DNA from 2 places in the Herbaspirillum sp. Her2 genome. Region 2 is predicted to be linked to the other one. Evidence: riboswitches for the same ligand, from Rfam matches in the RefSeq annotation. Region 2 holds a riboswitch; the other holds the start of a gene.
What was found. A riboswitch is a leader RNA that binds a small molecule or an ion and turns the genes downstream of it on or off. The one in region 2 is predicted to bind cobalamin.

Region 1 (14,910 bases), 450 kb from region 2:
GGCCCGCAGCAATTCAGGAAAACCGGCCACTGCACCCAGCCGTCCGAGTACGCGTAGCACGATCACCTGCGCGCTGGCCAGCTCCGCGCGCAGCAGGGTCGCCAGCGTGCGCAGCGGCTGACCCTGCTCATCGGTGCCGGATTGCAGGGCTTGCAGGTCGTAGCCCGCCACGGCGGGGAATTCCGCCGGCAACTGCGCGCGTGCAGCAGCCAGCAGCGCCAGGTCGGTCGGGGCGTGCGTCAGCAGGACGATGCGGGCCATGGGATCAGGCATCGGAGACCTCCGCTTCCGGCAACACATCGCCGCTGCCCAGGCGATGGAAGACCAGGTCACTCACTTCGCGTCCGCCTTCCAGATGCTCCTCCACCACGCGCTCGATGGCGGCGGCATCCTCGCAGCGATACCACACGCCCTCGGGATAGACCACCACCACCGGGGCCTGCGCCTTGCAGGCCACCATGCAGTGGGTACGGGTACGCTTGACGCGCAGCTCGGGGCGAGCGTCGATCTGTTCGCCCAGCACGCCGAACATGGCTTCGGCCAGCACGCCGTTTTCGGTACAACGCGGACCCACGCACATGAGCACGTGACGATGATGAGTTCTCATGGCTTTGATGCTTTACTTTCCCCGGCGCAGCAACGCCGGACAGGGGCCCGTCAGGGCCGGCCCATCAGCCGAAGCGGCGATAGAAGAAACCGGTCAACCCGCCCAGCGCCAGCCAGAACACCGCATTGGCTGCCGCCGTGGCGCGGATGAAGGCCTGTGCCAGTTCTTCCGGGGCCACGCTGCCATGCACTTCCGGCTGCGGAGCGCCGATGAAATGCGGCACCACCAGCAGCATGACGCCAGCCAGCTTCCACAGCCAGCCACGGGTGAAGACGAACAAGCCCAGGCTGGCCGCCGTCATGGCGGCGGTCATCACCCACCAGAGCTGGCGCGCCTGCAGCGGTGCGGCCAGGGTACCGGGGACTTCCGGCGGCAAGCCCAGCGAGGGCGCGACGAAAAACACGCCATAACCGGCCAGGCCCCACAGCAGACCGCTGCGCCAGCTGATCTGGCGTCCGCTCAGGGCAAAGGCCGCCACCAGCATCAGGGCGAAACCGACCGCCATGCTGACATTGGCCAGCACGGTGTAGCCGGTGCGCTCGGCGCCGTCGGCCGGCTCCCAGGCATTGGCGTCATGCGCGTGTTCGTGCTCATGTGCGTTCGCATGCGAGTGCTCGTGCGCAGCCGCCTGGGCGGCGGGTTCGTGGGCGTGGTCATCGGCCGCGGGGGCCGCCGATTCGCCGGCCTTTTCATATTCCTCTGCCTTGAGGATGATCTTTTCGACCTGGAATTGCTGCACGCCCGACAGCAGCACGCCCGATAAAGCGCCCGCCACCACCACTGCCGACGCCATGCGCCGGAACACGGTCCAGTTCATCGTCCGCTCCTCAGTGGCAGGGGAAACCGGCCGAGTGGCGGCCATCGTGAGCGGCATTGTGCAGCTCGACCTTGGAGGCGAAGCCGGCGCCGTAGATCAGCGCCACGCCCAGCGCGAAGGCCAGCAGCGAGGGCGCGATGCGGTCGCGCCAGACCTGGCTGCCGGCGTGGCTGGAAGAGGAAGAATCAGCGGTGTGACGGGCGTCGAGACCGGAGGGAGTGGACATGCGCTTTCCTTGGCAGGTGGATGAAACGAAGGAAGCCACACGGCGAGCGCCCAAGCACAATCCCGCCGTCGGCTGACGGCACCGGTTCACACCAGCGGGAAATGATGGAAGCTTTCCGCATGATCGCCCTCCGCGATGCATTCAAGAACTTGCCTCGGGCCGGTCTCCGGGCTGGCGAGGGGAAGCCTGGGGCTTCGGGACAGGCGCCTTCCCATGCGCGGGGCACAGTGGCGTAGTGCGTGTCCTTCCTCGCTTACCGTTGCGGGGGCAGCGCCGGCTTTGGCCCGATGCTGTGGCACCGGCCGCACCGGCTTCCCGTTTCAATCCCGGGCGCGGGTGCGCACGGAATACCAGAAGCAATGCTAAGGGGCGAAGTATAAAGGCGGGGGCGGGCTTGGGCAACCTGCATTGTCAGCCTGTACGGGGCTGGCGGCAACTTCAGCGGGGCAAGGCGGGCTGGAGCGGTGAGGAGGATGAGGGGGAAGCACTGGAGGAAGCAGCCGGCAGTTGCGGCAAGGCAGGCGAAGCGGCCAGCTTGTAATACAGGCTCATTTCCGCCCCCATGCGGGTGGGAATGCGCGCCACGTACACCGAGCGCTGGCCGGACCGGGGACCGTGCCCGTGCACTTCCATCAGGCACAGGTAGCGTTCCCCCAGGAAGCCCAGCACGGCAAACGAGGCCTTTTGCGGGCGGGACAGCCGGGGGGCGCGCTCCGGTGACAGGCCGATGGCCCGGTCAAGGTAGCCGCGATGGGAATTGACGAACAGATAGTCACGTCCGGGGGGCTTGCCGCTGGCATAACCGATGCGCCACTGGCGATTGTCGCCATCGGGCAGATACAGGCTGTAGGGGGATGCCGGGCCGCTTTCCATCACCTCGACCCGCCCTGCGACCGGATCGATGCTGACCCGGCTGAGGGGAAAATGGTCTACGGCCAGGCAACTGGCCAGCACTTCTTCGGGCGGCGAAGGCGGACCGGGCAGCGCCGCCAGACAGACGAACAGCAGGACCAAGGGCAGGCAGCGCAGCGCGCTCTTCTTCCAGGGAGAGGCATGGGCAAGGAAGCAAATCATTGACAGCTCCTTCAACAGACGGCGGATCAGATCGGCTGCAGCAGAAACACAACCGGCCACCATGGTTGCAGAAGGGCAATGCCATGGATATCAGAAAACTCTCAATGAGCAGGAACAAGTCACTTGCCATGGACGGCGTGCGCCCTGTTGTGCGCCCGGTGCCAATGCCGGAAGGCCGATGTCGCCTCGCGACGGCCTCAGCGCGGCCCGGCGACCATCTCGGCAAGAAAATCGAGGGCGACGAAGTGCCATTGCGCCGATTCGGCGTCATACAGCGCGATCTGGTTGATTTCCCGGCCCGGTTCAGTGCGGCCCGGGATGCGCTCCATGGCCCGCTCGGCATGCCGGTGGCGCTGCTGCGGGTTCAGTTGTTCCAGCCGGGCCGCTGTCTCCGCATGGGCGTAGAGACCGGCGCACTCCCATAGCCGGGCGTGGCATTCGAGATCGGCCAGTCCAATGTCCAGCGGGATGCTGTCGATGCTCGCCGACACCTGGGCCACGCGCGCCGACGACAGCCGCACCGGGTCGCCCTGCGCGCGCACGGCGATGCGGCCATCGTGCGCGCCCCATGCCAGATGCAGGCAGTACGGCAAGTGGCCCTGATGACGCGCCACCAGTTCATCGGGGGAAAAGGACGCCACCGGCAGTACCTGGTAATCCTCCACGGCCAGACCCAGCCAGAGCGCATCGAGATGCGCATCAAAGGGAGACAGGTAGAGCACCATGGCCTGCGCACCGGCAGCCGGCCCGGCCTTGACCGGCTCGCACAGCACCCGGGCGGTGCTGCTGCCGCTTGGCTGCAGGCGTACCAGCACATGCAGGGGAAGCGCCGCCAGCACGGTGTGGCGGCGGCCAGCGGGAAAACCCATGGACTGCGGAGGATAGGGATACAAGGTGCCACTCCTGACAAGGACGGCGGAGGTGGCAGTCCTGCTCAATTCATCTGCGGTCTCCGCAAAAAGCAGATGCTTTCACAAATGCAAAGCGGCTTGAACGAGAAAAGTCTCAATCAACGCGAAAGAATCGCAGGCGGGATGGAACACTGCAGCGGTGTCAGTGAGGGCCGGAATCACGGCGGTTTCGGGGCGATATGAAAGAAAAGGACAGTGCGCAGTCGCAATGGCCGCGCAACGGCAGGTTGCACGCTCAATAGCTGGCAAGAGATGAACGAAAAAGCAAAAAGCAAGGTCGCGACCGGCGGCAGGAAGCGTACCGGAGAACGGCGCGCCTGCCTCGCAAGCGCTGTCTGCCGCTCTGCAACAGTTACCTACATACGCAAAGGCTTGTCGGAAGGCCGAGGATTGTCGGGCGGATCTTGCACCGGTACCGGCTCATCATCGGGCAGTGCCGGCGGCGGCAGGTTGGGCTCGTTGACCGGCGGGGTTTCTTGCGGGGTGTGCAGGGAATGATTCAAACAGACCTCCTCGGGCAAGGCAATCCTGGTGGCAGATCCGGCAGGCAAGCTCAACCCTGGCCGGCCATCGGGTTCTGATGGGGAATCGGGTCCTGGGGCGGCGTCGGATCCAGCGGCGGAACCTCGACCGGCGGGGTGTCTTGGGGCTTGTGCATGGTGTTCTCCTCTGAGGGTAAAGGGGTCGGGTGGTCGCCGGGCCGTGCCGGCAGCATGGGCAGCAAGCCATCATCGGCATTGGCCAGCGGGTCTTCGGTGCCGTCGGGCTCAACGACATGGCCGGGATCGGCCACGATGTGATCCGGCACGGGCGCGCCTGACGGCGCAGGCGGCGTGCCGGGTGGACGCAGCAGTGCGGCTGCCGGGGTTTCCGGTGGTCGCGCGCCCTGCGCTGCAGCGGACTCTGCAGCGAGATCCGGACGAGGCAGGTTCATGGCGGTCCTCCTGACAAGGTGGCAAACAATACCTCATCTTACGAAGCCCCTGCCCTGCCCTCAGCCAGACATCGGCCCATTCGCCTGTAGGAAGGCCGGAAAAAAAACGCCGCCAGCCCCAAGGGGTGGCGGCGTCATCGGCATGCGCAATGCAGGACGTCAGCGCATTCAGCTGGCCTTGAGCGCGCGCGTCACGATTTCTTGCGCTTCGGCGAAAATGCGGTCCAGATGCGCCTGGTCGCGGAAGCTCTCGCCATAGATCTTGTAGATGCTCTCGGTGCCGGAAGGACGGGCCGCGAACCAGCCATTGTCGGTGACGATCTTCAGGCCGCCGAAGGGCTTGCCGTTGGCCGGTGCGATCGTCATCACCTCGCGGATGGTCTCGCCGGCCAGCTCGGTCGACGTCACATCCTGCGGCGACAGTTTGGACAGGCGCGCCTTCTGCTCCGGCGTGGCGGCGGCTTCCTTGCGGCCATTGACGGGCGCACCCAGCTGGCGGGTCAGGTCCTGGTAGATCTGGCCGGGATCATTGCCGGTGCGGGCGGTCATCTCGGCGGCCAGCAAGGCGGCGGTGATGCCGTCCTTGTCGGTGCTCCAGGGCTGGCCGTCGAAACGCACGAAGGAGGCGCCAGCGCTTTCCTCGCAACCGAAGCCCAGGCTGCCGTCGTACAGGCCATCGACGAACCACTTGAAACCGACCGGCATCTCCAGCAGCTTGCGGCCCAGGTGATCGGCCACGCGATTGATCATCTGGCTCGACACCAGGGTCTTGCCCACGGCCGCATCGGCACGCCAGGCCGGACGATGGCGGAACAGGTAATACACCGCCACCGACAGGTAGTCGTTGGCCGGCAGCAGGCCGGTGCTTTTGGCGACGATGCCGTGGCGGTCATGGTCGGTGTCGCAGGCCATGGCGACGTCGAAGCGGTCCTTCAGGGCGATCAGCTCGCTCATGGCATAGGGCGAGGACGGATCCATGCGGATCTGCGCATCCCAGTCCAGCGGCACGAAGCGGAAGCTGGCATCGACATCGGTGTTGACCACTTCCAGGTTGAGCTTGTAGCGATCGGCGATGGCCGACCAGTAATGCAGGCCGGCACCGCCCAGCGGATCCACCCCGATCTTGACGTTGGCCGCCGAGATGGCACCCAGGTCGATGATGTTGGGCAGGTCGCCCACGTAGTTGTCGAGATAGTCGTAGCGGCGCGTGGTCTCGGCCTTCAGGGCCTTCTCGAAGCTGATGCGGCGCACGCCTTCCAGCTTCTGCTCCAGATAGCCATTGGCGCGCTTCTCGATCCAGCTGGTGACGTTGGAATCCGAGGGGCCGCCATTGGGCATGTTGTACTTGAAACCGCCATTGTCCGGCGGGTTGTGCGAGGGCGTGACCACGATGCCATCGGCCAGCTTGTCACGGTGTACGCGGTTGTGCGTGAGGATCGCGTGCGAGACGGCTGGCGTGGGCGCATAGGGGCTGCCCGCAGCCAGCATGGTCACCACTTCATTGGCGGCCAGCACTTCCAGTGCGCTGTGCCAGGCCGGTTCCGACAGGGCGTGCGTATCGATGCCCAGGAACAGCGGCCCCTTGAAACCCTGCTCCTTGCGGTAGTCGCAGATGGCCTGGGTGATGGCCAGCACATGCCATTCATTGAAGCTGTGCAGATTGGCATTGCCGCGATGGCCGGAGGTACCGAAAGCCACACGGTGGCTGGCTTCGGCCACATCAGGACGCAGGCTGTAGTAGTTCGACAGCAGCACCGGCAGGTTCACCAGGGCTGAGGGTGCGGCACGCTTGCCGGCGAGGGGATTGACGCTACTCATAGGTTTGTTCTGGATGAATGGATATCTGAGGAAACGAGGTGGCACGGCCACTTCGCTACTTGATCTTTTTTCAACGTCCCGGACATTGTAACGCCAGGATGGCGCGCTGCAGCATCGATATGAAGATTCTTGCAGAAAGCTTGCCGCGAGGCACTGTTCACGGGGCTTTGCGGGCCACGGCGATGCGCGGGTGCCGCTGACGCATGAAGCTTCTTGCCGAAAAGCAAAACGCGTCCGGGCCAAGGCACGGACGCATTCGGTCAGGGCAGAAACACCGGCCGCGCCCCTTCAGGCGTGGCCGCGTGCAGGCATGGTCAGGCTCGCCGGAAGGCGCGCACGATCACCAGCAGCACGATCGCACCCAACGTCGCCGTGACGATGGAGGCCAGGATGCCGCCACCCACGGCGATGCCCAGCAGGCCGGCGAGCCAGCCACCGATGACGGCACCGACGATACCGATGAGGATGTCAGCCAGCAGACCGAAGCCGCCACCCTTGACCAGCACACCGGCCAGCCAGCCGGCAACGGCACCAATGATCAGCCATGCGATGAGTCCGTGTTCCATGATGTTCCCTTTCAATCGTTCTGTCGTTCTTGGGTTGATGTCGGAAACCGTGCAATGCAGGGGCTTCCTCTTGCTTCCACTTCTCTGCAAGCGCTCTGCGCAACAGATGAGGTGATGATAGAAAAGCGCGCGTGGGCAAGGTATCGGACAGCGGCCCATTTCCTTGTAGGACAAGCCCGGCATGTGGCGCTCTTGAGCCGATCAGCGCCAGGCCACGCTGGTTTGCGGCGCGCAAAGCGGTCACGGCCGTGCCTTCCTCTTTTCCTACATCGCAAAAGGCGGCATTCCTATAGAGAGGAAGCGCGAGTTTTTTTACTCTTGCTGCACATAAGCGCAGTGCAGCATCGAACCCAGCCTCCATCGCTTGCCGCCGCGCCTGCCCAATACCGCATTCGCCAGCCCGATTTCCAAGAGAGCCGCCATCATGTCCGCCACCGAAACCAGTGCCCGTCCGTCACCCGTTTTTGCCAATGCCTTCGCGCTGAACACCTTCGGCACTGCACCGCAGGCCGCCGAGGGCGCTGATTTCGTCGAACACTATGCCCGCTACGCCCGCGAATCGGCCGAGATGCTGCATCAGATTTCGATGAAGGCACCACAGCTGGCTTCGGTGCTGGACCAACTCAACGAAGGCAGCCTGCCGCAGCGCATCGCGCTGGTCGATGAGCAGGCAGCGGCCGCTGTACCGGCAACGCGCCGTCAGCCGCGCGCTTCCCTTCTGGAGACTGCGGCGCATGCATTGAGCCACGCCTTCCCCGGCGTCGCGCCCCTGTTTCAGGGATGCCGCGCGTTTTTGCAAATGAAGATGATCAAGAACAACAGACAGGCGTGAGGAGGCGCGAGTCGCTAGCAAGCCTGCATTGTGTGCCTTTGGGTGTCACGCCCTTCACTCAACCAAAACTGGACTTACCATGAAAAAAATCACCAAAGCCGTTTTCCCCGTCGCTGGCCTCGGCAGCCGCTTCCTTCCCGCCACCAAGGCACAGCCCAAGGAAATGCTGCCCATCGTCGACAAGCCGCTGATCCAGTACGCCGTTGAAGAAGCGGTGGAAGCGGGCATTACCGAAATGATCTTCATCACCGGCCGCAACAAGCGCGCCATCGAAGACCACTTCGACAAGGCCTATGAGCTGGAATCCGAACTGGAAGCCGCCGGCAAGGTGAAGCTGCTGGAAACCATCCGCAACGTCATTCCCAAGCACATCAACTGCGTCTACGTTCGCCAGGCCGAGCCGCTGGGCCTGGGCCACGCCGTGCTGCTGGCCAAGCCGCTGGTGGGTGACGAGCCCTTCGCCGTGCTGCTGGCTGACGATTTCATGGATGCCGCTCCCGGCCAGAAAAACGTGATGGCACAGATGACCGAACTGTACGAACGTGAAGGCAAGAGCCTGCTGGCCGTGCAGGACGTACCGCGTCCAGAAACCCGCCAATACGGCATCGTCAGCGGCACTGCACACGGCGAGCGTACCGAGCTGCTGAGCGGCATCGTCGAAAAGCCGTCGCCGGAAGACGCACCGTCGACCCTCGCCGTCGTGGGCCGCTATGTGCTGACCCCGGCCATCTTCGAGCGCCTGGAAAACATCGGCACCGGTGCCGGTGGCGAAATCCAGCTGACCGATGCCATCTCTGCCCTGCTGGAACAGGAACAGATCCTGGCCTATCGCTACGAAGGCCAGCGTTTCGACTGCGGCTCCAAGCTGGGCTACCTGAAGGCAGCCGTCGCCATGGGCTTCAAGCACAAGGAAGTCGGCACCGGCTTCGCCCAGTTCCTGCAGGAATTCACCAGCCAGAACGATCTGGCGCAGGCTGCCCAGCCCAAGGGCCCGGCCACCGTGACCCCACTGAAGACTGCTGCCGGCAACCAGCCTGGCAGCACACCGGTCTCCAGCGATAAGTTGCCAGCCGTCGCCAACAGCATCATGTAAGTCCCCGGTAGAGAGCGTTGTTGATTGCAGTCCGTCCGCAAGGCCGGGCTGCTTTTTTTTGTGGCTTTGCGCTTCGTATAAATTGTTTTGACCTTTGTCACAGAGTTTTAACCTGGACTTGCTAGCATCGCGGCCATGAATCTGGAGAAGTTCATTTCGCCCGGGACAAGTAATTCGCCGCAATACGGCCAGGCGCGTATGCTGTGGTCACCGCACCCCTGAAAACGTTTGCAACATCGAAATACGACGATGAAATCGTTGCCAGGCGGCAGGAATGTTGCGGCAAAGGCGCAAAAAATATATATTGTTTATATCAATTTTCAGAGGAGCGTTCATGGCCACCAGAGTTCAAGCCGCAGCAGCAACCGAAACCAAGAAACCTGTCGCCAAGCCGGCAGCCCCCAAGCCCGCCGCGGTGAAGAAACCAGCCGTCAAGCCCGCCACCCGCGCAGCCGCCAAGCCGGCCGCTGCAGCAGCTGCACCGGCAGCCCCCAAGGCCGACAAGAAGGTCGAGAAAGTCGCCAAGCCTGAAAAGGCCGACAAGCCGGTCAAGGCCGAGAAGGTAGAGAAGGTAGAAAAAGTCGAGAAAGCCCCCAAGGCCAAGAAGGTCAAGCAAGTGCGCGACAGCTTCACCATGCCCGAGAACGAGTACGCCGTGCTGGCCCAGGTCAAGAAGACCTGCCTGAAGTCCGGTGTCGAGATCAAGAAGAGCGACCTGCTGCGTATCGGCGTGTCGCTGATCAAGAACCTCAAGATCAACGAATTGAAGGACATCCTCGGCAGCCTGACCCCGCTGAAGGTGGGACGTCCCAAGAAGTAAGCCCCCCCTGCTCTTCGCAAACAGCAATGCCGCCCGGTTCATCCGGGCGTCATTGTTTTTGGCAGCGACAATGTTCTTCGAATTCTTCGATCGCCCTCAACTCCTGTCCGGATTGCCGATGCTGCGCACGACGCGCCACCGTCCGCCACTGACGCGATACAAGGTAAATACGGGATCGCGCAAGTTGCCTTGGGCATCGAAGGCGATCGTGCCGGAAATCCCCTTGTATCGAATCCGGTGCAGACTGGCCGTGACCTTGGCCGGCTCCACCGAATCGGCCTCGCGCATGGCGGCCGCGATGACGCGCACGGCATCATAGGCAAAGGGCGCATAGAGATAGATCTCGTCCTGATAACGCGCCTTCCAGGCTTGTTCGAAATGGCTCCACTGCGGGCCCTTGTAGGAAGGCAGTCCCGGTTCCACCACGCTCACCCCCTCCCCGGCGGCACCGGCCAGCTTGAGGAAGGTCGGCCCCACCAGTCCACCGATCCCCACCAGCGGGGCGCGGATCTGCAGACGCCGCAGGTCCTGTACCAGTTGCGCGGCCTGGGCATCGAGTCCGGCGAAGAAGACCACGTCGGGATGGCTGTCGCGGATGCTGCGCAGGATGCTGTTGAAGTCGGAGGTCTTGCTGCTCACCGCATAGCGTCCCGTGACCCTGCCCTGCAAGGCCGTCAGCGACTTGACGAATTCATCGGCGTAAGTGGAGCCAAACACCGTGCTGTCATCGATCACGGCGACGTTGACGCCTTTCAGTTCGCGCACCACATAGTCCGCAGTCAGGCGCGCGCCCTCGCCGTCGTGCGGCACGATGCGAAAGGCACTGGCGTCGCCCTGCTGCGTGTAAGCCGGGGCCGTTACGGCGGGGGCCACGTGCGGAATGCCGGCAGCAGCATAGATGCGTGCAGCGGGGATGCCCACGCCACTGTTCCAGTGACCGACTACGGCGGCCACCTTGCTCTTGACGAAGTAATCGGCGATCAGCTCGCCCGTGCGCGGATCGGCCCGGTCGTCCTGCGGCAGCAGCTTGAACAGCACCGGCTCGCCGGCGATGACGGGCTTGCTGTTGTTAAGGTCGTCCACCGCCAGTTGGGCGGCGCGTTCCAGGCTCACGCCCGTGCTGCCGGACGGGCCGCTCATGGGCGCGGCCAGGCCGATCAGCACGGTACGTGCCTGGGCCCCAGCGCTGCCGCTGGCAAAAAAGCACCCCGTGCCCGCCAGAGCCAGGGTGAGCAGGAGGGATTGTCGCAATGCCTTGATCATCTTGTTCCTTGCTGCGGTACTGCCGAGATGGCTTGAGTCTGGATTGAGATTGACGGGGCTACCCGCCGGGACGCTCAGAAATTCAGTTCCCACTCGCAGGCTTGGCCGACCTCGATCACGCCGCCCTCCCCGCCGATCACGATGGCGTTCTGGCCGAAGGTGAGACCGCCATTCACCCTGGCATTGGCACGATAGGTGGCCAGCGTGTCCATGGGTTCATTGGGCCACTGCGGATCGCGCTGGCCGCTGTGCTGGTCGATGCCGGGGATCGGACATCTAGCACAAGGCTTCACCAGCTTCAGTTGTACCGGACGGTCTTCACTGCCCAGGCGCACGGTATCGATGAAGTCTTCTTCATAGGCCTCCCAACCGGCGATCACCAGGTTGGGACGGAAGCGATCCATGGGCAAGGCCGGTGCGCCCTTGGCGGCGAGCCGGGCGTTGAGGTCATCCAGCGAAGCCTGGCCGATCACCAGCAGCGGATAGCCATCCGAAAACTGCGTCGTGGCCCGATGCTCGCCGGTCCAGCGGGTACTGCAGGCGCGCTTGACGGCCGGATTGAAGCGCACCAGGCGGGCGTCATCCTGCAGGTAGGCGGAGAACCACTCGCGCGCCTGCTCCCCTTGGTCGAGCGCTTCGACCCGGCTGTCCCAGACCTTGACGGCGAGCGTGGCACCATCCTGGCCGGCGGCGGCCAGCTGCAGCGCGGGCATGCCGGGCGCACGCAGCACCAGGGCATCGCCCTCGAAAGCGGGCGTGATGCAGGCCATCGCCGGATGCGTGCGCTGGGTCAGGAACTGGCCCTGGCGGTCCACCAGCATCCAGTGGCGGTCCAGCGCCAGGCCCAGCGGACTGATCTCGGCGCGGCTCAGGGAGAGCGCGCCGCAGGATTTGATCGGATAGAAGAAGATGGCACTGAGCGTGGTGCCGCTGAAGCTCGTATTCGACATGGTGTGACCGTCCCCCCGGATGGCGGCGCAAAAAAGCGCCCGATGAGTGAGTAGTATTGGTGATGAAGTTTCTGCAAGACATTACCACAAGCTGGCGGTTTCGCCCGGCTGACGATACGCCGTGTTCCCACTCATGCGACAATGCGCCACGGATGCATATGAACTTTTCTGACGGGAGCGCCATGCTGTTTGCCAAATTCTTCCATCTGCTGGGCCTGACGATCTGGGTCGGCGGCATGTTCTTCGCCCACATGGCCCTGCGCCCCGCGCTGGGCGTGCTGCATCCGGAGCAGCGGCTGAGCCTGATGGCGGCCGTGCTGGCCAATTTCTTCATCTGGGTCTGGGTCGCCATCGCACTGGTGCTGGGCAGCGGCCTGCACATGATGGCCATGATGGGCGCTGGCGCTGCCAAGTTGCCGCCCTATGTCCACGCCATGACTGGCATCGGCATCGTGATGATGCTGATCTTCGCCCACATCTTCTTCGCCCCCTTCCGCCGACTCAAGCTGGCGGCCGCCCAGCAAGACTGGGACCGCGCCTCGCGCGCACTGCGCCAGGTGCGCATGCTGGTAGGCATCAACCTGTGCCTGGGCCTGCTGACCATCGCCATCGGCGCACTCGGCCCCTTGAGCGTCTGAACACAAGCCTTCATTTTGGGGAGACCGCCGTGCTGACCGATTCACAATGCCAGGAAGCCGCCGACCAGCTGTGGGACTGCTGGGCGCACAACCGCCGCATCCCGCAATTGCCGGCGCATCTGCAGCCGGGGGACCGGCGTCAGGCCTATGACATCCAGCGCCGCCTGGAAGCGCGCAGCTTCGCGCCGCTGGCCGGCTGGAAGAACGCCGCCACCGGTCCCGGCGGACAGCAATTGCTCAAGGTCGACGCGCCACTGGCTGGCCGCCTGCTGGCCGAGCGCATTCACCGCAGCGGTGCCCGCATCACGCTGGGCGACAACCTGATGCGCGTGGCCGAGGTGGAAGTGGCCTTCCGCATGGGCAGCACGCTCGCGCCACGCAATACGCCTTACACGCAGGAAGAAGTGATGGCGGCCGTCGCCACGGTGCATCCGGCCATCGAGATTCCCGATACCCGGTATGACCTGTTCCGCGAAGTGGGCGCAGCGCAGCTGATCGCCGACAACAGCTGTGCCGACCAGTTCGTGCTGGGCGCACCGGCCAGCATCGACTGGCGCAGCCTGGACCTGTCCACGCTGGCGACCTCGGCCACCATCGAAGGCGGTGAAAGGCGCACCGGCAGTGGTGCCCAGGTGCTGGGCGATCCGCGCGTGGCGCTGACCTGGCTGGCCAATGAATTGCGCGAGTACGGCCTGACGCTGGCGGCCGGACAGCTGGTTGCCACCGGCTCCACCATCGTGCCCATGCCGGTGCGGGCAGGACAGACTGTGCTGGCCGAGCTGGGCGTGCTTGGCTCGGTAGTGGTGCATCTGGACTGAGCGCCAGTCCGGCCGGAATCAAAAAAGGGGATGAGCACAGGCTCATCCCCTTTTACATTGCGCGATCCGAAAGGCTCAGTTGGCCTTGTCCGTGCCGGGCTTGACTTCCTCGTAGCGGCGCGCCAGTTCCTGGCGCAGCGACTTGCGGATCACGGCGGCGTCAAAGCGGCGCTTTTCTTCCTGCGAGAAGGGTCGCAGCGGCGGCACCGGGATCGGCTTGCGCTGGTCGTCCACGGCCACCATGGTGAAGAAGCAGCTGTTGACGTGGCGCGTTTCCTGGGTGCGGATGTTCTCGGCCACCACCTTGATGCCGATTTCCATGGACGACTTGCCGGTGTGGTTGACGCTGGCCAGGAAGGTCACCAGCTCGCCCACGTGGATGGGCTGGCGGAACATCACCTGGTCCACCGACAGGGTCACCACGTACTGGCCGGCGTAGCGGCTGCCGCAGGCATAGGCCACCTGGTCAAGCAGCTTGAGGATGGTGCCCCCGTGCACGTTGCCGGCGAAGTTGGCCATGTCCGGGGTCATCAGGACCGTCATGGTGAGTTGGTGAGATGGCAGATCCATGGTGCGTGGCTCTCTCTGTAGTGTGATGGCGATGGGTTGATCTTGGAATGAAATGACACCGGGGTGCCGTGCGCCGGCACGCTCCCCCGAGCGCGCGCAGGCGACCGGCCGGGACGCTCTCGTGGAGGAAAGCACCCCGGCCGCGGCCGACATTATCGGCCAGCCAGCCCGGCTATGGCAAAAAAACTCGCGTCAGCTGTCGCGCAGCCGCCCGCTCAGGCCCGCACCACCGGCTCGGCTGCCGCGAAATGCTCCTCGCAATTGCGCAGGAACTGGCGCACGGAGGCACTGATGGCTTCCGGCGACCAGCCGGCGATGTGCGGCGTCAGGACCACATTGGGCAGGCCGATCAGGGCGGCCGGCGGCTTGGGCTCGCCTTCGTAGACATCCAGCCCGGCGCCGGCCAGGCGGCCGGCCGACAGGGCCGCGGCCAGGGCCTCGGTATCGACGATGCTGCCACGGCCGATGTTGACCAGGTAGCCCTTGGGACCGAGTTCTTCCAGCACGCGTGCATTGATGAGGTGATGGGTCTGGGCGCCGCCGGGCGCTGCCACGATCAGGCAGTCGGCCCAGCCGGCCAGTTGGGCCACGTCCGGGAAGTAGTGGAAATCGACGTCATCACGCTTCTTGCGGTTGCAATAAGCGATCTCGGCATCGAAGGCGGCAGCGCGGCGGGCGATCTTCTTGCCGATATTGCCCATGCCGACGATGCCTACCCGCTTGCCCGCCAGCTGCGGTTGCAGGGGGATGGTCTCGCGCCAGCCGCCGTCGCGGGTGTAGCGGTCCAGCACCGGGATGTTGCGCAGGATGGCCAGCAGCAGGCCCAGCGTATGGTCGGCCACGCAGTCCTCGTTGGTACCGGCACCGGTGGCGATCTCGATGCCATGCGCCTTGGCGTGGGCGGCATCGATGTTTTCAAAGCCGGCGCCCAGGGCACACACCAGCTGCAGATGCGGCAAGGCGCGCATTTCGT
Region 2 (14,910 bases):
GAGACCTGGGAATGCATCAGGCCTCCTTTCAGATACAGCCCGGGAATGAACCCGGTCAATTTGTAGATCGCAAGCAGGTCGAAACCATGGGTGTTGGCCGTCAGATGCCAGCGATAGGGGCCAGCGTTGCGTTCTTCTCGCTTGAAATCACCCAGATGGAAATATCCCGATTCCAGGGAAAAATTGGGAGTGAACTGATAGCCGACGGACAGCCGCACGGCACCGGCCCGGGCGCTTTCGACATATTCGTCTCGTGACGGGCCGTCATTGCCGTCGTTGACGGCATAGCTGACCGAGCCGCCTTCCAGACCGACATAGATGCCGGTCGCCGGCCTGGACTCCTGCGCAAAGCCCACGGTCGACATAGCCAATGCCGCAGTGGCGGCGATTAAATGGATTACCTTCATCTGCATATCTCCCACGAAGTTGATCGAATCGTTGCAATCCCGAAGGCGTGTGCTGCTGCCCTCGGGAGCGAGCTCCTGACGTAGCACGGAGGTGCTGTGCCAAGCCGGGCGCGATCATAGGAGCTGATAGGGAGAAGTCATCCGAATGCGAGAAAAATGTGTATTTTCCTCAATGAATAGCGAAGGCCCGCTCGAAATCGAATGAAATGCAAGCGAAAAATACAAGTCGCCACGGGGGCTGGCATGGGTGCCTGCACGCTGCATGCGAACGAAAAAAATCCCTCCACCAGGGAGGGATTTCAAGACCCGCAAAACTGCAGGTAAAACTTAGAACTTGTACTTCACGCCAGCCGAGTACAGATTCATCTTGTTGTCGCTTTCGCCACCCAGCTTTTCGAAGCGGGTGTAGCCAACGTTGATGCCAACGTTCTTCGCCACGGCGAACTCATAGCCCAGGCCGTACAGGTAACCGGTACCGGTTTGCGAGAAGGAGCTCGTGCCGGACGGCTGGCTCAGTTCCAGGGAAACCTTGGAGCGGGTCGCACCCGCCTTCAGGTACAGGCCCGGCACGAATTCGGTGAACTTGTAGATCACGGACAGATCGGCGCCCTTGACGTCAGCCTTGACGTTGTAACGCACGGTACCGGTGCGGTTGGTACCGTCTTGCTTGAAGTCGTCGGTGGCGAAGTAACCCAGTTCGATCGCGAAGTTCTTGTTGATCTGATAACCAACCAGGGCGCGCAGGGCACCGGTTTCGTTGGTTTCGGAGGTCTTCACGCCGTTGGTCGGGGTAGCGATGCTGCTGATGGTGGCGACGCCGCCTTCCAGGCCGATGTACACGCCGCTGTCAACGGTCTGCGCTGCCACCGAACCGGCGGCCATCATTGCTGCGATTGCTGTAACTGCTGATGCGATATTCTTTTTCATTCCTGATATCCCTAAATAATTGTCAGTACTTCGTCAGGGTTTTTCCCCGGCGGCAATTATATCGGGAGGCGAGAATTCGTAAATATTGGTAAAGAGTTTTCTGTTGATTTTTTGAGCTCTTTTGTTGAAAAACAACATATCAGCAGATGAGAATACGAAGCTTCCTTCAAACCCTGCGCTTCTCCTGCTCACCCTGGCTCGCCACGAACACCACACCGTCCGGGCTCGCGACCGGGAAGAAGCGGCATCCATACGCCGCCTCCAGCGCTGCAGGCTGCAGGATGGCTTCCGCGGTGCCGCCGTGCGCGGTGCTGCCGTCGAGCAGCAGGATATGCGAGGCAAAGCGCCGCGCCAGATTGATATCGTGACAACTGGCTACCACGGCCCTGCCCTCCTGCGCCCATTCCTGCAGCAATTGCATTACCTGCAATTGGGCCGCGATATCCTGATGCGAGGTCGGCTCATCCAGCAGACAGAGCGCGGGAGCCTGCACCAGCAAGGTCGCCAGCGCCACGCGCTGGCGCTCCCCGCCGGACAGCCGCAACAGATCCTGCCCCGCCAAGCCGGACAGGCCGACCTGTCCGAGGGCGGACAAGGCCAGCGCGCTGTCCTTCTCAGGCCCGCCCCAGCCATCGCCATGGGCAAAGCGGCCCGCCATGACGGCATCCAGCACCGGCAGCGAAAACGCATCCTGTTGATGTTGCAACAGCAGGCCGCGCTGCAAGGCCAGTTGCGACGGCGAAAAGGACGACAGCGCCCTTCCCTGCAGCAGAACCTCGCCGGCATGCGCCGCCTGCAAGCCGGCCAGTACATGCAGCAGGCTGCTTTTGCCGACCCCGTTGCGCCCCAGCACGCACCAGAATTCACCCGCGCGCACCTGCCAGTCCAGCGCCTGCAGCAGGACACGCTCACCCGCGCACACCGCCAGCTGGCGGGTCTGCAGAACGGGCACTGAAGAATGCGTCATATTCGTCATGGGCGGCTCCGCGCCAGCAGCCACAGGAACATTGGCACGCCCACCAGTGCCGTGATCACTCCCACCGGCAGTTGCACCGGTGCGGCCACGGTACGCGCCAGCAAATCCGCCAGCGTCAGCATGGCCCCGCCGCCCAGGACACAGGCCGGCAGCAGCAGGCGCTGGTCATTGCCAACCAGCAGGCGCAAGCCATGCGGCACCACCAGTCCGACGAAGCCGATGGTCCCTGCCATCGCCACGGCGTTGGCCGTGCACGCGGCCGCCACACACAGCAGCATCACCCGCAGGCGCATCACCGGCACGCCCAGCAACTGCGCAAAGGCATCGCCGCGTGCCAGCAGATTGAGCGAGGGCGCATGACGCCAGCTCCACAGCAATGCCAGCAGCAACACCGGTGCCATCAACGGCAGCAGGCGCGCATCGTCGAGGTCGCCGATCAGCCAGAACACCATGCCGCGCAACTGCGCATCCGGCGCAATCGACAGCGCCAGCGAAATCAGCGCGCCGAAACCCGCTGCCAGCATCACACCCGTCAGCAACAGGTGCTGGCTGGACAACAAGGGAGACACCGCCAGATGCCGCAGCGAGGGGCGCACCAGCCCGAACAGCAGCAGCATCGCCAGCCCCGCGCCCAGCAAGGCGCCGGGTGCGGTGACGGCCTGTACCGGCCAGCCCAGCCGCAGGGCTGCCAGCATGGCCAGCAAGGCCCCGGCCGCCGAACCGCCCGACAAGCCCAATACATAGGGATCGGCCAGCGGATTGCGCAACAGTACCTGCATCAGCGCCCCCGACAGGGCCAGCGCGCCGCCCACGGCAAAGGCGGTCAGCGCGCGTGGCACGCGCAGCGACAACAGCATCGCCACCTGGTCGGCGGAGGCCGAAGGACGCAAACAGCCAGTACTGCCGCACAGCACCGCCGCCGACAAGGCCAGCAGGGACAGCAGCAGCAAGGTGCACAGCACAGGCAGGTAACGTCGCATCGGGGCCAGGATCAGGTCAGCATCAGAAGTCGTAGCGGGCGGTGAATTTCAGGGCCCGTCCGTCCTCCGGATAGATGCCCGAGACCGCCCCGCCACTGCAGTCATAGGCCTGCGAGTAATACTTGCGATCAGCCAGATTGGTCCCCGTGACGGCAAATTCCCAGGCGCTGACACGCACCGCATACCGCGCATCGAAGGTAGTGAACGAAGGCATGCGCGCGCAGGTGTTGGCGAAGTCGTTGCCCATGCGCTGGCGGTCCACCCAGCGTGCACCGACGTCGGCGCTTTGCTGTCCGGACTTCCAGTTCAGGCGGGTCGACAGCGTATTGGCCGGCACCAGCGCCAGTTGCTTGCCACTATTGTCGCCTTCCTCGAAACGCGCATTGATGTGCTGGTAGGTGGCACTCCAGCCCAGGGTCTCGGTCAGCTGCACACGGCCTTCCAGTTCCACGCCCTGATGGCGGGTCGGTGCCAGGTTGCTGTTGGCTCCGAAGCCACCGTTGGCGGTCGGGTCATAATACAGCTCGTCGCGCACGCGATGGCGGAACCAGCGCAGCGTCACCTGGCGCGCCGTATGGCCCAGGGTCGCGCCCAGTTCCAGGTCATGCGAGACCTGCGGTTTCAGGACCGCGCCGCTGGGCAAGGCCGTGAAGCCGTTCTCGTCGGCAGTTGCCAGGCGATAGCTCTGGCCGGTCTTGACGAAGCCGCGCAGCAGCGGCAGCGGCGCATAGCTGGCTTGCAGATCCCAGGCATTGACGGCGCTGGTGCGGCCATAGGCGCCGGAATCGCTCTGCTGGGTGAACTGCTCGCGGCGCACGCCGGCAGCGAGGCGAGCGTTGCGGTCAAACTCGATTTCATCGCGCAGGTACAGCGCCTTCGAATGCTGGGAGGCATCGCTGTTGCCATAGCTGGCATTGGTGGCCGAACTCCATTCGGCCAGGTCCACACCGGCAATGGCTTCGTTCTTCCACAGGCCGCTGTCGAGCACGTGACGCAGGCGCGGCGAGAACTGGGTGGTCCGGATGTTGGCTTGCGCGGTGGAGCCGCTGCTGACATAGGTGGAGCGCGAAATCTTCTCCCGATGCGACAGCTCGGCCGCCACGTCGAAGGCACCGAAGCGGCGCTCCAGAAAGGCGGTGATGCTGTCATTGTCATAGGAGCCGTGATCCAGCGGCTTGCTGGTCTGGCGCGCATTGGCGTCATATTGCGCCTGGCTCAGGCTGCCCGGCAGGCCGAAATCGGCGCGCGACAAGTTGGCGCGCAGGCCGAAGCGCCAGTCGCTGGCGAACCACTGCACCGTGGTACTGAAATTTTCCTGATCGGACTTGCTGTTGTCGCGCCAGTTGTCGGCATGCGACTTGGCATAGCTGGCGTCGATGGACATGTTGTCCCAGCCGCGCGAAACCGCTGCCCGGCCGGCGCGCTGACCGTTGCTGCCGACTTCGCCGATCACGGTTCCGCGCACGGTATTGGCCTGCGGGCGGCGCGTGATGATCTGGATGGTGCCGCCGGTAGCGCCGCTGCCATACAGCACGCTGCTGCCGCCGCGCACGATCTCGATGCGCTCGATGGTCTCGATGGGGATCGCCGACAGCAGCGGCGTGGCCAGTTCATTCTCGGAAATGCGCACGCCATCGACCAGCACCACCATGTTCTGGTCGCCATTGGTGCCGAAGCCGCGCAGGTCCAGCGGGAAGTCGCGCGGGCCGGACAGGCTCTGGCGCCCGTAGACGCCGCCCAGCTTGCGGATGGCTTCGTTGGCGTTGTCGATGCCGGCTTCGCGGATCTGCTCGGCGGTGATGACGGTGGCAGCGACCGGCGGGAATGCCGGATCATTGGGGAAGCGCGAGGCCGAGACCACTACCGCCGACAGCGGCTGGCTGGTATCGGCGGCGTGGGTCGACGCAGCGAAAGCCGAAAGAATCAGCGCACTGGCAGTGCGCAGGGCAATACGGGGGCGAGGACCGCCACAGCGGGCCTGGAAATAAGCGATATGCATGAAAAATCAGGTCAAGAATCTGTGCAGCCTGCCTCCCCGCGGGCCGCAATCAACGGAAAACCGCACCAGTATTGGTTGTGCGGGCTCCTCCTGTTCTGGCCGGTCTCCGGACTGCAGGCATGACCATCGGCCTTCCCATGTGGCGAAGTGAACGTTCGCGCAAAAACACAGTGGCGTGGAAGAGGTCTCGCCGGCGAGACGTGACGCATCGTCACATCGTCGCCGGCACCTGGTTACCGTTGCGGGGGCAGTACACCTTGGCTGACCGCCCTGCTGGCTGCAGGCGGCCTGGCGCGTGTTTCCCGTTTAACTGCCGGCGAGGACACGCCGGCGGGCACCAAAACCGCGCCATTGTAGGCGTGCGGCGTACACGCCACAAGCCGCAGCACCCAGATGATGTAAATCAGCACAAGCGGGACAGCCGCAATTGCTTTCAGGAAAAAGCCGGATAAAATCCATCCTCAGCAGTGATATATAGAAAAAATTCGATTTTTCTATCAAAAAACATTTGAATCGCGGTTCTTGCCAATTTTTTGTGGTGGGGCCGAAAAATTGAAACAAATGGGGGATTTCACTCGCTGTTTGGCCGATGAGATCACGCCAAGCGGTCCTATACTCGGCGCCATGGCATCGTCGACCGGCGGACCCTTGCGTGGTCGGCCGGCCTCACTGTCATCCTGAACGTTGTCGTGGTCTGCGGGCCTTCAGAGACTGCCTCTGGCTGCCGATATCTGTCTGATATCGGGGCGGTGGTAGTGGCTGTGCCTCCCGGAACGACGCATTAGATCCGCCTACGGGCAACTTTGCACAGCAGTGCGCCGACGAGCGCACACCTTTGTTGGGAGAATCAGTAATCATGAGCGACGACGTTGATCTGGAAGCATTGTTTGACGAAATTTCCTCGCAGACGCTACCGGGCATGACTGCCGAACCGGCTGCCGCTGCCGCCGCCCCCGCCGCCGCCGGCACCGAAGAAGCGGCTGCAGGCGAACAGGAGGACCAGAGCGACAAGCCCATGTACGAACGCCTGGGCGGTATCGTGCGCCTGCTGCACGACTCCATGCGCGAACTCGGCTACGACCGCTCGCTGACCGACGTGGCCGAGCAGATCGGCGACGCCCAGAGCCGTCTGGAACACATCGCCACCCTCACCGAGCAGGCCGCCAACAAGGTGCTCAATGCATTGGACTCCGGCATGCCGGCCCAAGACCGCCTGCAGGAGCAAGCCAAGGACATCAACGCGCGCTGGACCAAGCTGTATGCCGGCCAGATGAACATCGAGGAATTCAAGGCACTGGCGGGCGACTCGCAGAAGTTCTCCAATTCGGTGATGGAATCGACCGAGGCGGAAAAGGCGCGCATGCTGGAAATCATGATGGCCCAGGACTTCCAGGACATCACCGGCCAGTTGATCAAGAAGATCGTGGCCATCACCGCTTCCGCCGAGCGCGAGCTGGCGCAACTGCTGCGCGACAATGCACCGCCGGAAGTCAAGGCGCAGATCGATGCGGAAAAACCGGTAACCCTGATGAATGGCCCCTCCGTGGGCGGCACCGCCATGGGTCAGGACGATGTGGACGACTTACTCGATAGCCTGGGGTTCTAATGGATGACGAAATGCTCAAGGATTTTGTCGTTGAAGCGTTGGATCTCGCCACCAACGTGGAAGAGCACCTGCTGACGCTGGAACGACATCCTGATGACCTTGAAATCCTCAACGCGGTCTTCCGCGCATTCCACACCATCAAGGGTGGCGCCGGGTTCGTGAACCTGCCGGCCATGGTGTCGGCCTGCCACCTGACCGAAAACCTGTTCGATGCGCTGCGCACCGGCAAGGCCCCGGTCACGCCGCTGGCCATCGAAGCGGCGCTGCAGGCCAGCGGCTTCGTGGCCGACCAGTTGACCGAATTGTCCAACGGTGCCGCACCCGACAGCCTGGCCTCCATGCCGGCCGAACTGAAGGACATCCTGACCCAGGCCATCGAAGGCAAGAGCGAATCCACGCCGGCCCCTGCCCCAGCGGCAGCAGCGGCAGCAGCGCCTGCCCCGGCAGCCGCAGCACCGGTGGCCGCGCCCGCAGCCGCCGCTGCAGTGGCCGCCGTCAGCGTCGATGGCAGTGCCAGCGTGATGAAGAATGGCGAACTGGACTGGCCCGCCCTCTACCAGGCCCTGGTGCCCGGTGCGGCTGCCGCGCCGGTCGCGGAGGGTAGCGCCGAGGCGGCCCCGGTGGCTGCCGCCGCAGCGGCACCCGCTGCTGCCGCGCCTGCCGCGCCCGCAGCCGATGGCGAGCCCAAGGCCGCCGCGCCGGTACAGCAGAATCGCCGCGCCACCGATTCCCCTGGCGGCGCCAAGGAAGAAAGCATCCGTATCGATGCCGTCAAGCTGGACGCCCTGCTGGAAGTGGCCGGCGAATCGGTGCAGGCCGCCAACCAGGCTGCCGTGCTGCTGGAAAAGCTGCAGCAGTTCAAGTTCGAAGGGACCGCTGCGGCCCTGATGTCGACCCTGGCCGAAACCCTGGGCCGCGCCTCGCGCTACTCCAGCGAACTGCAACGCGCCACGCTGTCCACGCGCATGCAGCCGGTCGGCCGCCTGTTCCAGAAATTCCCCCGACTGGTGCGCGAACTGGCCAAGGACCTCGGCAAGGACGTCGACCTGGTCATCACCGGTGCCGAAACCGAAGTCGACCGCGTGGTGGTGGACAGCCTCTACGACCCGCTGGTGCACATGCTGCGCAACTCGCTGGACCACGGTATCGAAGTGGACCGCGCCGCCGCCGGCAAGCCCAACAAGGCGACCATTTCGCTCAACGCCTGGCAGGCCGGCAGCAGCGTCATGATCGAAGTCTTCGATGACGGCAAGGGCATGGACCCGGACATGCTGCGCAACAAGGCGCTGGCCAAGGGCCTGATCAACGAACACCAGGCGCTGACCTCCGACGAAGCCTTGCAGCTGGTGTTCCTGCCCGGTTTCTCCACCAAGGAAGTGGCCTCCAGCGTCTCCGGACGCGGCGTGGGCATGGACGTGGTCAAGACGGCGGTGGAAAAGCATCGCGGCACCATCCGCATCGAATCCACCATCGGCAAGGGCACCAAGTTCTCGATCCGCCTGCCCATCGAACTGTCGATCATCCCGACCATGCTGGTGCGCTGCGCCGGTGCTCCGCTGGCCCTGCCGATGGCGGTGGTGGAGCGCGTGGTCGAGCTGCCGGAAACCTTCGACGAAGTCGGTGGCGCACCGGTGCTGCGCGACCAGGGCCGTCCGCTGCCGGTCAATTCGCTGGCCGGCGTGCTGGGCTACGAGCCGGGCAATGAGCGAGTGGGTATCGTCATGGCGGTTCCCCACCCCTACATCCTGGGCGTGGAATCGGTGGAAGGCACGGCCGATCTCGTGATCAAGCCGCTGACCGCGATCCACACTGCCGGCATCACCGGTACGGCCCGTTCGGCCGAAGGTGAACTGGTGCTCGTGGTGGGCCTGTCCTTCCTGCTGGATGGCTGCCGCGACCTGGAACGCACGGCGGTGGCATAAGATTGCCGCCCAGCGCTGCAAACGCAAACGGCCGGATCTGCAAGGATCCGGCCGTTTTGTTTCAGGCCTGGCGCACTGCTCGGCGCCGGGCCTTACGCCTTAAAGTTCATACATGTCCTTCTCGCCTTCCATGACCTGCGCAATCAGCTTGCGATTGAGGGTCGGTGCCAGCAATTCAATGAAGGTATAGACATATCCCCGCAAATACGCCCCTTGCTTCAAGGCCACCCGCGAGACATTGGTGCCGAACAGGTGGCCGGCCGGAATGGCCCGCAAGCCACGGTCACGCTCGGCATCGAAGGCGATGCCGGCGATGATGCCCACGCCCATGCCCAGCTCCACGTAGGTCTTGATGACGTCGGCATCGATGGCTTCCAGCACCACGTCAGGCTTCAACTGGCGCAGCGAGAAGGCATGGTCGATCTTGCTGCGGCCGCTGAAAGCGGAATCGTAGGTAATCAGGGGATTGCCGGCAATCTCTTCCAGCGTCAGGCTTCTGGACTGCAGCAAGGGGTGATCCGGCGGCACCACCACCACATGCTCCCACTGATAACAAGGCAGCGAGACCAATCCCTCGCCTGAGGCCAGCGCCTCGGTGGCGATGGCGATGTCTGCCTGGTCGTTGCGCACCATCTCGGTGATTTGCTTGGGATTGCCCTGCAGCAATGAAAGATGCACTTTCGGATACTTCTGGGTGAAGGCCTGCACCACCTTGGGCAGCGCATAGCGCGCCTGGGTGTGGGTGGTGGCGATGGTGAAACTGCCGCTGTCATGGGCGGCGAATTCCTTGCCGATACGTTTGAGGCCATCCACTTCCTGCATGATCAGCTCGACCGAGCGCAGCACCGCGCGGCCCGGCTCGGTCAGGCCGCGAATACGCTTGCCGTGGCGCGTGAAGATGTCCACGCCCAGCTCCTCCTCCAGCTCGATGATGGCCTTGGAGACCCCGGGCTGCGAGGTATACAGAGCCTTGGCGGCCTCCGTGAGGTTGAAGTTCTGCCTTACCGCTTCACGAACGAAACGGAATTGATGAAGATTCATGAGGGAATTCCTTCGCTTCTACCTGGTATGGCGGCGCACCGCGCCTGCCTTGCCGGCCTCACCGGCCTTACCTGCCTCGTTTGGCGCATTTCCATATGCCAAAGGCGTATATAAGCAAATAAATACTATGTAGTTTGGTTTGAAACATAAGTTTATTACGATTCGCAGACTAATGGGCGAGGTGTTATGACTGTTTCTTATGTAGTAAGCGGATTTGCCGTTGGACTGCTGGTCGGACTGACCGGGGTCGGTGGCGGCTCGCTCATGACACCGCTGTTGACCTTGCTGTTCGGCATTCATCCCTCGGTGGCGGTGGGCACCGACCTGGCGTTCGCCTCCGCCACCAAGACCGCCGGCACCCTGGCCCATCGTTTCAAGGGTACAGTGCGCTGGGAGGTGGTGCGCCGCCTGTCCTATGGCGCCCTGCCCGCTGCGCTCGTGACCACCCTGCTGCTCAAGCACTTCGGTGCCGTCAGCGACGGCATTGCGCTGACCATCCGCTATTCGATTGCGATCTCGGTGTTCCTGACCGTGGTGGCCCTGCTGTTCCGCGCACGCATGCAAGCCTGGCTCAATGCCCATCCGCAACGCCAGCTGCAGGGTGCCACGCTCGCCAACGCCACCATCGCCGCCGGTGCCCTGCTGGGCACGCTGGTGACGATTTCTTCCATCGGTGCCGGTGCCGTCGGCGCCACCTTACTCGTGTTGCTGTATCCTCGCCTGTCTCCGGCGGAGATTGCCGGCACCGACATTGCCTATGCCGTGCCGCTGACCGCGATTGCGGCGCTGGGCCACTGGTGGCTGGGTTCGATCAACTGGGAACTGCTGGCGACCTTGTTGCTGGGATCGGTGCCGGGCATCACCATCGGATCGCTCGCTGCGCGAGCGGTGCCGGAGAAATTCTTGCGCGGCCTGCTGGCCATTACGCTGACGAGCGTTGCAGTCAAGCTGATTTGGTAGGCTCATTTTCAATCGGGCGCACCCTGATCCGGTCGCCCATAAGACGTTAACAGGGAAGACAAGATGTACCGCTATGACCAATACGATCACCTGATCGTCAAAGAGCGAGTCGCACAATACCGGGACCAGGTGCGTCGGCGCCTGTCCGATGAGCTGGCCGAAGACGAATTCCGCATCCTGCGTCTGCAGAACGGGCTCTACCTGCAACGCCATGCCTACATGCTGCGCATCGCCATTCCCTACGGCATGCTGGCCTCCAATCAACTGCGCAAGTTCGCCGAGATCGCCGTCAAGTACGACCGCGGCTATGGTCACTTCACCACCCGCCAGAACATCCAGTTCAACTGGATCAAGCTGGAAGAGTCGCCTGAAATCCTGGAACAGCTGGCCAGCGTGGAAATGCACGCCATCCAGACTTCCGGCAACTGCATTCGCAACACCACCTCGGACGAACTGGCCGGCGTGGCCGCCGACGAAATCGTCGATCCGCGCCCCTACGCCGAACTGATCCGCGAGTGGAGCACCTTCCACCCCGAGTTCGCCTACCTGCCGCGCAAGTTCAAGATCGCCATCAGCGGCGCTGCCGAAGACCGCGCCGCGACCGCAGTACATGACATCGGCCTGCACGTCATCAAGAACGAAGCCGGCGAAGTCGGCTTCCGCGTGCTGGTGGGCGGCGGCATGGGCCGCACCCCCATCCTGGGCAGCGTGATCCGTGACTTCCTGCCCTGGAAGCACGCCATGTCCTATCTGGAAGCGATCCTGCGCGTCTACAACCAGTACGGCCGCCGCGACAACATGTACAAGGCGCGCATCAAGATCCTGGTCAAGGCCATCGGCCCCGAGGAGTTCGCGCGCCAGGTGGAAGAAGAATGGGCCGAGATCAAGGATGGCCCTTCCACCCTGACCGAAGAAGAACTGCAGCGCGTGGCCAAGTTCTTCACCGATCCGGCCTACGAAACGCTGCCGGCCATGGATGCGGAATACGAACGCCTGAAGGCCGAAGACCGTGGCTTCGCCAACTGGATCAAGCGCAACGTCAAGGCGCACAAGCAGGCCGGCTATGCCGCCGTGATCCTGTCGCTGAAAAAGCCGGGCGTGCCCCCGGGCGACATCACTGCCGACCAGATGAACTTCGTGGCCGACCTGGCTGATCAATACAGCTTCGGCGAACTGCGCGTGACCCACGAACAGAACCTGGTGCTGGCCGACGTCAAGCAATCCGACCTGTATGCCCTGTGGAAGGCCGCCAAGTCGCATGGACTGGCGACGCCCAACATCGGCCTGCTGACCGACATCATCTGCTGCCCCGGCGGCGATTTCTGCTCGCTGGCCAATGCCAAGTCGATCCCGATCGCCCAGGCCATTGCCGAGAAGTTCGAGAACATCGACTTCCAGCATGACATCGGCGACATCGAACTGAACATCTCCGGTTGCATCAACGCCTGCGGCCACCACCACGTGGGCAACATCGGCATCTTGGGCGTGGACAAGGATGGTTCCGAGTGGTACCAGGTGTCGCTGGGCGGCGCCCAGGGCAACGAGTCCTCGATCGGCAAGATCATCGGCCCCTCGTTCTCGGCCACCCAGATGCCGACCGTGATCGACCGCCTGCTGCAGGTGTACGTCAAGCAGCGCACCGAGGAAGAACGCTTCATCGACACCGTGCGCCGCATCGGTGTGACCCCGTTCAAGGAATTCGTTTACGCAACGCCGATCCGTTCGGCCGAGTATGTCGCAGGAGAAGACGCAAATGCCTGAAATCATCAAGAACAAGACCGTCGTCAGCGACGACTGGACCGTCCTGCGCCTGGCTGAAGGTGAGACCGCAGACACCGTGACCGTGCCGCAAGGCCGCGTGATCGTGCCGCTGAAGGTATGGCAGGCCCAGGGCGAGGCCCTGAAGTCGCGCGCCGAGATCGGCGTCTGGCTGGCCAGCGATGAACGTCCGGAAGAACTGAAGGGCCAGCTGGACAGCTTCAAGGTCGTCGCCGTGGACTTCCCCAAGTTCGCCGATGGCCGTGGCTATTCCATCGCTTACAACCTGCGTGCCCGCCTGGGCTACACCGGCGAGCTGCGCGCCATCGGCGACGTGCTGCGCGACCAGCTGTTCTACATGCAGCGCGTGGGCTTCGACGCCTTCGCCGTGCGTGCCGACAAGAACATCCACGACGCCGTCAAGGGCCTGACCGACTTCTCCGAAAAGTACCAAACCTCCTGGGACGAGAAGAACCCGCTGTTCCGCCGCGTCAAGCGCGAAACCGTGCAAACCGCCGACTGAGGCGCGATCGTGAAGAAGGAAGGACAGCCCATGGCTACCCCAGGCTTGCAAGAACTCATCGCCAAGACCCAGGCCAGGCTGGAACGCATCGCCGCCGAGTACGCCCCGGCGGCGCTGGCCTCCAGCCTGGCGGCCGAAGACATGGTGCTGACCGACCTGATCCTGCGCGGCCAGCTGCAGGATCGCATCAGCATCTTCACCCTGGAAACCGGCCGCCTGCACAAGGAAACCGTAGGCATGCTGGACCGCATCCGCGAGACCTACGATTACGAGGTCGCGCCCTATCGTCCCCAGCCTGAGGCGGTGGAAGCCTACGTGCAGAAGCACGGCGCCAACGCCTTCTACGACAGCGTGGAACTGCGCAAGGAGTGCTGCCACATCCGCAAGATGGAGCCGCTCAATCGCGCCCTGCAGGGCAAGGCCTCGTGGGTCACCGGCCAGCGCCGCGCGCAATCGGTTACGCGGGCCGAGCTGCACGTGCAGGAACGGGACGAAGCCCACGGCATGGAGAAGTTCAACCCCCTGGCCGACTGGTCGGAACAGGACGTGTGGGACTACATCCGCACCAACGACGTGCCCTACAACCCGCTGCACGACCAGGGTTACCCGTCCATTGGCTGCGAGCCCTGTACCCGCGCCATCCAGCCCGGTGAAGATATCCGCGCCGGCCGCTGGTGGTGGGAGAACCCCGACTCCAAGGAATGCGGCCTGCACGTGGTCGACGGCAAGCTGGTGCGCATCAAGGCGCATGCGGCGAGCTGAACCAGAATTCAATCAAAGCAACAACAAGCAACGCATCGGAAGGTCCGGCATGAACACTGCGGTAGACACCCTCTTTTTGGACAACGCCAGCAACCGTCACCTCGACTGGCTGGAATCGGAAGCCATCCACATCATGCGCGAGGTCGCGGCCGAGTGCAGCAACCCGGCGCTGCTGTTCTCCGGCGGCAAGGACTCGGTGGTGCTGCTGCGCATCGCCGAGAAAGCCTTCCGTCCCGGCAAGTTCCCCTTCCCGCTGGTGCACATCGACACCGGCCACAACTTCCCGGAAGTCATCGAATTCCGTGACCGCCGCGCCGCTGAACTGGGCGAGCGCCTGGTGGTGCGTTCGGTGGAAGATTCGATCAAGCGCGGCACCGTGCGCCTGCGCAACCCGCAAACCGATTCGCGCAACGCCGCGCAAGCCGTGACGCTGCTGGAAACCATCGAAGAATTCAAGTTCGACGCCTGTATCGGCGGCGCGCGCCGTGATGAAGAAAAGGCCCGCGCCAAGGAACGCATCTTTTCCTTCCGCGACGAATTCGGCCAATGGAACCCCAAGGCCCAGCGCCCCGAGCTGTGGGACCTGTATAACACCCGCGTGCATCCGGGTGAGAACATGCGCGTCTTCCCCATCTCGAACTGGACCGAACTGGACGTGTGGCAGTACATCGCCCGCGAAAAGCTGGCCCTGCCCTCGATCTACTTTGCCCATGAGCGCGAGGTGATTCCGCGCAATGGCCTCTTGGTGCCGCTCACCGACCTCACCCCGGCGCGCGAAGGCGAGACCGTGGAGAAGCAGGTCGTGCGCTTCCGCACCGTGGGCGACATCTCCTGCACCTGCCCGGTGTCTTCCGATGCCGCTTCCGTGGAAGCCATCATCGCCGAGACCGCAGTGACCCAGATTACCGAGCGCGGCGCGACCCGCATGGACGACCAGACGTCCGAAGCCTCGATGGAAAAACGCAAGAAGGAAGGATATTTCTGATGAACGCCGCCGCAACCCAAGCACAACTGGCCCAGGCCTCCGCGCAACCGCACGAACGCGGCCT

Region 1: it holds a riboswitch for cobalamin, as region 2 does, so the genes downstream of both, ACWHXP_RS06430 (CbtB domain-containing protein) here and ACWHXP_RS04375 (TonB-dependent receptor family protein) in region 2, are expected to answer to the same signal.

The regions. Positions count from the first base shown of each region.
Region 1 is NZ_CM176331.1:1,388,518-1,403,427, reverse strand. It holds gene ACWHXP_RS06445 (cobaltochelatase subunit CobN) at 1-273, opposite strand, end outside; gene ACWHXP_RS06440 ((2Fe-2S) ferredoxin domain-containing protein) at 266-607, opposite strand; gene ACWHXP_RS06435 (CbtA family protein) at 672-1,424, opposite strand; gene ACWHXP_RS06430 (CbtB domain-containing protein) at 1,435-1,650, opposite strand; cobalamin riboswitch at 1,791-2,020, opposite strand; gene ACWHXP_RS06425 (hypothetical protein) at 2,089-2,724, opposite strand; gene ACWHXP_RS06420 (hypothetical protein) at 2,922-3,617, opposite strand; gene ACWHXP_RS06415 (hypothetical protein) at 3,992-4,138, opposite strand; gene ACWHXP_RS06410 (hypothetical protein) at 4,189-4,569, opposite strand; gene pgm (phosphoglucomutase (alpha-D-glucose-1,6-bisphosphate-dependent)) at 4,738-6,387, opposite strand; gene ACWHXP_RS06400 (GlsB/YeaQ/YmgE family stress response membrane protein) at 6,702-6,953, opposite strand; gene ACWHXP_RS06395 (hypothetical protein) at 7,378-7,785, shown strand; gene galU (UTP--glucose-1-phosphate uridylyltransferase GalU) at 7,865-8,878, shown strand; gene ACWHXP_RS06385 (hypothetical protein) at 9,213-9,698, shown strand; gene ACWHXP_RS06380 (branched-chain amino acid ABC transporter substrate-binding protein) at 9,795-10,961, opposite strand; gene ACWHXP_RS06375 (MOSC domain-containing protein) at 11,036-11,911, opposite strand; gene ACWHXP_RS06370 (CopD family protein) at 12,094-12,549, shown strand; gene ACWHXP_RS06365 (2-keto-4-pentenoate hydratase) at 12,579-13,367, shown strand; gene ACWHXP_RS06360 (acyl-CoA thioesterase) at 13,443-13,937, opposite strand; gene ACWHXP_RS06355 (2-hydroxyacid dehydrogenase) at 14,153-14,910, opposite strand, start outside.
Region 2 is NZ_CM176331.1:942,205-957,114, reverse strand. It holds gene ACWHXP_RS04395 (outer membrane protein) at 1-407, opposite strand, end outside; gene ACWHXP_RS04390 (outer membrane beta-barrel protein) at 735-1,292, opposite strand; gene ACWHXP_RS04385 (ABC transporter ATP-binding protein) at 1,501-2,301, opposite strand; gene ACWHXP_RS04380 (FecCD family ABC transporter permease) at 2,307-3,290, opposite strand; gene ACWHXP_RS04375 (TonB-dependent receptor family protein) at 3,313-5,289, opposite strand; cobalamin riboswitch at 5,370-5,646, opposite strand; gene ACWHXP_RS04370 (protein phosphatase CheZ) at 6,146-6,895, shown strand; gene ACWHXP_RS04365 (chemotaxis protein CheA) at 6,895-8,817, shown strand; gene ACWHXP_RS04360 (CysB family HTH-type transcriptional regulator) at 8,917-9,858, opposite strand; gene ACWHXP_RS04355 (sulfite exporter TauE/SafE family protein) at 10,045-10,818, shown strand; gene ACWHXP_RS04350 (nitrite/sulfite reductase) at 10,882-12,579, shown strand; gene ACWHXP_RS04345 (DUF934 domain-containing protein) at 12,572-13,099, shown strand; gene ACWHXP_RS04340 (phosphoadenylyl-sulfate reductase) at 13,130-13,861, shown strand; gene cysD (sulfate adenylyltransferase subunit CysD) at 13,911-14,846, shown strand; gene ACWHXP_RS04330 (sulfate adenylyltransferase subunit 1) at 14,846-14,910, shown strand, end outside.